Regions from separate parts of the Desulfovibrio desulfopostgatei genome, predicted to be linked through region 1. Evidence: riboswitches for the same ligand, from Rfam matches in the RefSeq annotation. Region 1 holds a riboswitch; the other holds the start of a gene.
What was found. A riboswitch is a leader RNA that binds a small molecule or an ion and turns the genes downstream of it on or off. The one in region 1 is predicted to bind fluoride.
Positions count from the first base shown of each region.

Region 2: another riboswitch for fluoride. It lies ahead of eno (phosphopyruvate hydratase); the one in region 1 lies ahead of crcB (fluoride efflux transporter CrcB).

Region 1 covers NZ_JBRBQS010000002.1:1,074,836-1,078,238, forward strand. The annotation lists gene ACUZ9Q_RS04710 (competence/damage-inducible protein A) at 1-604, shown strand, start outside; gene ACUZ9Q_RS04715 (DUF190 domain-containing protein) at 701-1,033, opposite strand; gene crcB (fluoride efflux transporter CrcB) at 1,043-1,432, opposite strand; fluoride riboswitch at 1,585-1,643, opposite strand; gene ACUZ9Q_RS04725 (symporter) at 1,709-2,650, opposite strand; gene ACUZ9Q_RS04730 (bifunctional metallophosphatase/5'-nucleotidase) at 2,804-3,403, opposite strand, start outside.
Region 2 covers NZ_JBRBQS010000002.1:2,124,378-2,127,780, reverse strand. The annotation lists gene eno (phosphopyruvate hydratase) at 744-2,042, opposite strand; fluoride riboswitch at 2,125-2,183, opposite strand; gene ACUZ9Q_RS09330 (Chromate resistance protein ChrB) at 2,244-2,771, opposite strand; gene ACUZ9Q_RS09325 (MFS transporter) at 2,823-3,403, opposite strand, start outside.

The DNA.
Region 1 (3,403 bases):
GGATGCCGCCGCTGCCGAGGCTCTGGCTGCCCCTATGGTGGCGGAGGTGCGCAAACTGCTGGGGTACTTTGTGTACGGCGTGAATGTTGCGGGGCTGGAGACGGTGGTGGTGCAGGACTTGGCGCGTCAGGGCAAAACCCTTGCCACTGCGGAATCCTGCACCGGCGGCCTGCTGGCCAAGCGCATCACGGACCAGCCCGGCGCATCGGATGTTTTTGGCTATGGTATGGTAACCTACGCCAACGAAGCCAAGGAGCGGCTGCTCGGCGTGCCGCACGATATGCTGTGCGCGCACGGGGCCGTCAGCCCGGAGGTGGCGCGGGCCATGGCCCAGGGCGCGCGCAAGTACAGCGGCGCAGATTATGGCATTGGCATTACGGGCGTGGCCGGGCCCGGCGGCGGCACGCCGCAAAAGCCTGTGGGCCTTGTGTACATTGCCCTGAGTGATGCGGAGCATGTCTGGCTGCGCGTCATGCGCCCGCAAGGACGTTATCTGGGTCGCGACTGGACGCGCCGCCTGGCCTCAAGCCATGCGCTGGACATGCTGCGCCGCCGTCTTGCCGATCTGCCAGTTGAAGATCAGTGGAGTCTGGATCAGGCCTAGTTTTTTGTCTGTCGATGCTGTGAACCCCCGGCGGATGTGGTCTGAGAGGCCGTTTCCGCCGGGGGTTCTTTATTGGGAGGGCGGTTCTGCCTGCGGTCAGGCGGGCTGATTTTTTCCCGAGCAGGTGATGCCAAATTCCACAGGGATTTTCATATAGAAGATTTGCAGATTTTCCTGCTCAATGCGGGCAAAAAGCTGCTCGCTGTGTTCCGGGCTCACGGCCATGGTTACCTCCATGGGCTGCTCGCCCACATCAAAAAAGCGTGCGCTGTGGTATTTGCCGTCGCGCCCGTAACCACCTTGCGCCGCGGCAAAGGTTGCGCCCTCAACGCCAATGGCCTTTGCTTCCTTAAGCAGCCATTCCGCAATGCTCATGTGCCCGTGCGAGCGCCCCTGCTGCGTATAAAATGTCAGTTTGTAGCCGTTCATGGCCTGCTCCTAACGAAAGAGGGATTTGAGAAGCGAAACTGCGCCAAGGCCCATGAAAAAACAGATCAGCGAGCCGCAGACGTGCAGGGTTATGGCCCCGGCGGCCATGCCTATGCGTTGTTCCTGCAGCAGGGTGCCGATCTCTGCCGTGAAGGTGGAAAAGGTGGTAAGGCCGCCAAGAAAACCGGTGATGATAAGCAGCCGCCATTCGGGGGCCAGACCGGGCAGCGAGTTGAACACGCCCAGCGAAAGCCCGATGCCGAACCCGCCGAGGAAATTGGCGGCCACCGTACCAAGCGGAATAGCCGGAAAGATGGAATTGAGCAGCATTGAAAGCACCCAGCGAAGGCAGGCCCCGGCCCCGGCCCCCAATGTGATGACAAGAACGTTTTTGACCATGCGTCAATCCGTTATGCAGTGCAGGTATGGCTGTTAACGGCCCATGCTGCCCGCGTTTTCATGCTTGCCGATGTCAGCGGTAATGCCCCGGCGTTGAATAAAAAAAGCAACCGCGCTTGGGCGCGGTCGCAAAATAGTCTACCAACGCCCTGGCCCTGGTAGGAGTTATCAGCAAATGCGGTTCAAGGGGAACTCCATCCCCTGAGTGATTTCTACATCTGCCGGGGCCGCAAGTAAACCCGTTTTCGCCGCAAGGGCACCGCATTCACTGCAATGTCAGCCCTGCTTTTTATCCCGGCTGCACAGGCGGTAATAAAACAGCAGCACGTACAGGGGGGCCAAGTAGGCTGCAGCCATGATCGCCTCTGTAGCGCTGAAAAATTCCATGCACACGATCATGACCAGCACGTTGTTGATAACGCCGAACGAAATCTGAAAGGCCATGCCCACCTGCCTGCTCATGCGGCGGGCCAGGGGGATGGCGGCAAGCGTCATGACGAGGCAGAGCAGGGAGGCCGCGCCCAGCGATTTGAGCAGCAGCTCGGGCGATTGGCGCAGCAGGTCGCCGTAGTGGCTGAAAATGGCAATGTTGGAAACCACGATGGACACGGTTATGAGCGGGAACTGCCAGCGCAAAAGCAGGTTGCGCAGTCCGTCAAGGTGGATGCGCGTAAGGTGCGCGGCGGCAAAGGGCACAAGAATGGTCACGCAGAGCGACACGCTCATGTGCCCAAGTTCCAGATGCGCGGGCATGTTGAGCGGCTCAAGCCCAAGCAGGCGCAGCCCGGCATCCGTAGCGGAAAGCACGGCGGGCAGGCTTGCGGGCAGCAGCAGTGACGTGGCGATGTTGGCCACAAGAATAAGCGCCGTATTGGCCCCCACCATAAGCGAAAAAACAGCGGCCATGACCCCCACGGGCGCCGCCCCCAGCAGAAAGGCCCCCAGCGCAAACTGGGGCATGCACAGGCGGAAGACCGCAAGGCACAGCAGCGGCAGCACCGCAAGCCGCAGGGCCACCAGAAAGCAGAGTGTGCCCTTCATGTGGCGTATTTCGCGCATCAGGGCTTCCATGCCCACAGCCAGAAAACTCATATAAAGCATGAAAATGAGAATAAGGCGCGGCATCGCGGCAAGCGGTTCTGCCGCCTGGGGCAGAAAAACGCCCGCCGCCATGGAAAGCAGCGAAGAAAGGACCATGATAAGGTCGCGGGAATTCATAAAGCCTCAACTTTTTCGCCACACTGCCCAACAAGCCTGCCCTTGGCAAGTCCCATGGGCAGGCTTGTTCTGCTACACTCAGGCACGCGTGGCATGGGCAGGCATCTGTGCGCATGGAGCCGCGCGGCGGTTCAGCCTGCACGCATGCAGCAATCAGTTCGTCTGTCGGATCAGGCGGTCTGGCGGCAAGGCCGTCAGCGGGCTGAACTTTTTGATGTATGCCGCCAGCACGTCCACATCCACCGGGTCGGGGGCTTCCACGGGCGATCCTTTGGCAAGCATGGCGTAGCCATCGCCCCGGCGTTCCAGATAATCCACAAGAACCACCCGGTAGCGGGCGGCAGGGTCAAGGGGGCGCGCGGCTCCGCCCGCGTCCAGCAGCTCTGCGCGCACAATGCGTTTGCCGGACGGCAGAGCGGGATTATACACGTAGCGCAGCCCCGCCGTGTGCAGCAGGGGCGATCCCACGCCTTTGTAGTCGGCCACGCCGTGTTCCAGCGCTGCCAGCAGTTGCTCGCCGCTGAAATCGCGAATGATGACCTTGTTGCCAAAGGGCAGCACGGCCAGCATGTCGCCAAGGTTCAGCGCTCCCTGCCGCAGAGGGGCGCGCAGCCCCCCGCCGTTGATAATGGCGGCCTGCGCTCCGTAGGCGCGGCCATAATCCAGCATGGAATCGGTCGCGATGAGGCCGGAAAGGCATTCACCTATGCGGCACTGGTGCAGGCCGTCAGGCGCAGTCAGGTTGTTTTGCCC
Region 2 (3,403 bases), 1.0 Mb from region 1:
ATTTTCAATAGCGGCATCAAACTCAAAAACATAATCCAGAGGAGTTGTGTTGTGTAATAAAATCGAATTATTGTTTATATATTGAATTTATAATTTATTTTTTATTCTAATGTAACTATGGGAATAGTAATGATTTGATGTGCCTATAACATTTTTATATAGCAGAAAATCTCAGCGTTCTCATTGTAAACTGTGCTCTGTTTCTTGCTTTTAAGCGTATCAATAGAATCATACCTGCTCATCATATATTTTTAATCTCTTTTGAGGCGATGCTCTTTTATGTGGGGGGGGCAATATGAATCCAGCCGCCTTGGGCAACAGCCCCAGTTTTATTTTATGCATGGCAGCTTAAGTGCTTGCCCTTTCCCAGAGGGCCTTAGGGGCCTAAAAATACGCCGCCTCAACTTTCCGGCGCGGAATACAAGATAAATTGAGGTATATGCTGCCTCGCCCAAGGACACGCCAGACTGATTTTAATTTTTCCAATGACCCAATGGTCCCGTCCAGAGGCAGGGATGCCCCTGGACGGGATTTGATATCTTCCCTGAGTTCGCTGATGACATTCTGATAAGGGCTTGCTGCATCACAAAGAAGATGAATATAACGCATGCCTGTGCAAAAGCGGCAAGATCAAAAACCATCAATGGCTTTAGCCCTGTTGGCTGATGTGTCTTGCCCTAAAAGCCCTGGAAATTTGAGCAGAAAAGACCGCGCACATTTTACGGCATGCCCTTGGCTGAATGTTATTTGGGTGAGCCGCTGGCGATAAACGCTTTAGACCCTGCATAGACAGCTGTTTCACCAAGGCTCCGTTCAATCCGCATCAGCTGGTTGTATTTTTCAACCCGCTCGCCACGGCAGGGCGCACCGGTTTTTAAGTGACCAGTGCCAAGGCCAACTGTCATATCAGCAATAAAGGTGTCTGTTGTTTCGCCGCTTCTATGGGAAACAAAGGCTCCCCATGCATTGCGCTGGCACAGGCGCACGGCATCAATGGTTTCGCTGACCGTGCCGATCTGGTTCAGCTTGATCAGCGCCGCATTAGCCAGTTTTTCATCAATACCGCGCCTGATATACTGAATATTGGTTACAAACAGGTCATCGCCCACAATCTCGACCTTGCCGCCCAGTCTGGCTTGCAGCAGCGTCCAGCCCGACCAGTCATCTTCGGCCAGCCCGTCCTCAAGCAGCACAACTGGAAACTCGTCAATAAGTGTCGCGTAATACTCGGTCATTTCTGCGGAGGTCAGTTCCCGCCCTTCTGTGCGCAGGTGGTAGCGGCCGTCCTTGTAGAATTCGCTCGAAGCGGGGTCCATGCAGATGGCAACATCTTTGCCGGGGGTGTAGCCAGCCCTCTGAATGGCTTGAACAATAAGTTCCAGCGGTTGACGATTGGAAGAAACAGCGGGTGCAAACCCGCCCTCGTCGCCAACACCGGCGGAAAGGTCGCGTTCAAGCAACACCGCCCGCAGAGCGTGGTACACTTCGCTGCCCCAGCGTATTGCCTCGCTAATGCTGGGGGCGCCCTGCGGCGCGATCATGAATTCCTGAAAATCTGCTCCTTGCCAGCGGGCATGCACGCCCCCGTTGATAATATTCATGCATGGGACAGGGAGCAGCGTGGCTGCTGCGCCCCCAATATAGGCGTAAAGCGGCAGGTTGGAGGCATTGGCAGCCAGGCGGCATACAGCCATGGACACACCCAAGGTGGCGTTTGCACCAAGCTTTGATTTGTTTGGCGTGCCGTCCAGGCTGATAAGTGTGTTGTCGATCAGCCTTTGATTTCTACAATCCAGCCCGGTGACGGCGTGTCTAATCTCTTTGTTGACGTGGTTTATTGCCCGCAAAACACCTTTGCCGCCAAAACGCGCAGTGTCTTTGTCCCTCAGTTCCACAGCTTCTCTGGTGCCAGTGCTTGCCCCAGAGGGAACAGAAGCCAGAGATCTCACTCCACAGTTGGTTGTAACTTCCACCTCAAGAGTGGGATTGCCCCGTGAATCAAGAATTTCTGACGCTTGCACCGTTTTAATGCCATAGTCCATGACGGGCCTCACAATGGTAACAGGACAAAAAAAGGATAACCACCTGTAGCGTGGTTATCCAAAAATTTGCCAACGCGTTCAGTGCCTGGCAGGAGTCATCAGCGAATGCGGTTCAAGGGGAACTCCATCCCCTAATTTTTACTTTGTTCCAACCAACCCAAAAGTCAAGCATGGATGCAATCGGGCTGGCATCGGTTTGTTTTAGGCTTTATCAGCCCGCTCATAAGCAACTGCCGAAAACTGTTCAAACACTTCTTCGCATTTGGCAATTGCGGTGATGGCCTGCTCTTTTTCAGGTATTTCCACAATCTGGCGCTTTTGAATTTTTTTGAACCAGTTTTTCAGCTTTTCCAGTTCTTCTTCGTTTTCTTCGACCTCTGCAAAGATAAAATTCTCGGCAGCGGTCTCCTTTTCTATTTCTTTCAGATAGTCAGCGCACTTATCTAAAAGCTCCGTGTATTCAAGGCGCGAGGCCTCTCCCAGGTTGTCCAGAACACGGCCCTCGTCGGCATCGTTCAAAAGCTTTCCTTCAAATACCAGGGATTCCCCCTCAAGAGAAAGCACCAGTGCTGCCAGTTCCTCCAGCAAAGGGATTCGCTCTTTGTTGAAAGGAATAACCCATAGTCCACGGTAGCTTATGGCCCCGGTTTTTTTCAATTGCCGCCAAACCTGTACACGGCCTTTGGCCGCCTTGGTCGGCAGGGTGTACGAGAAGAAGAGGAAACGCATAGTGCTGTGTCACAGTATGTTAAATGTCGTTTCGTTGGCAAGTTGTAAGCGCTATGCCGCCTCAGGCTTCGCTGTGGCCTTGTCGCTGTGAATGCGGGCATACAGGGGCAGCGCCAGCAATTGCGCCGTTACCGAGCAAATAACCAGGCCGTGAGGGTTGAAATCGTAAAGCCAGCCCATAAACCAGCTGCCCATAAACCAGCTGACCCCAAAACAGGATTCAAAAAAACCAAAGCTGGCCGAACGGTTTTCCTTGGAGGTTAAGCCCACTACAGCCGCCTTGAGAATTGATTCCTGCGCGCCCATGCCTATGCCCCAGAGCGTAACCCCGATGGCAATGCCCCAGAAGGAGCTTATGGAAAAAATGAATACGGCAGAAAAGGCCGAGATAATTCCCGACACAAGCAGCGCTTTGAATTGAATTTTATCATAGAGCGCTCCAAACACCAAGGCTGCAAAGGCGTCCACGATCATCGCCCACGCGTACAGCAAAGGTAATGAGCTTACAGAAAAAATATTCTGCTTTGCGGCATGCATTGTGACGATGGGAAAATCAATGAACCCAAACGCAAACAATGAAATTGCCACAAGGTAGAGGATAAAGGAGCTTTTTTTGTTCACTGCCCCATTGG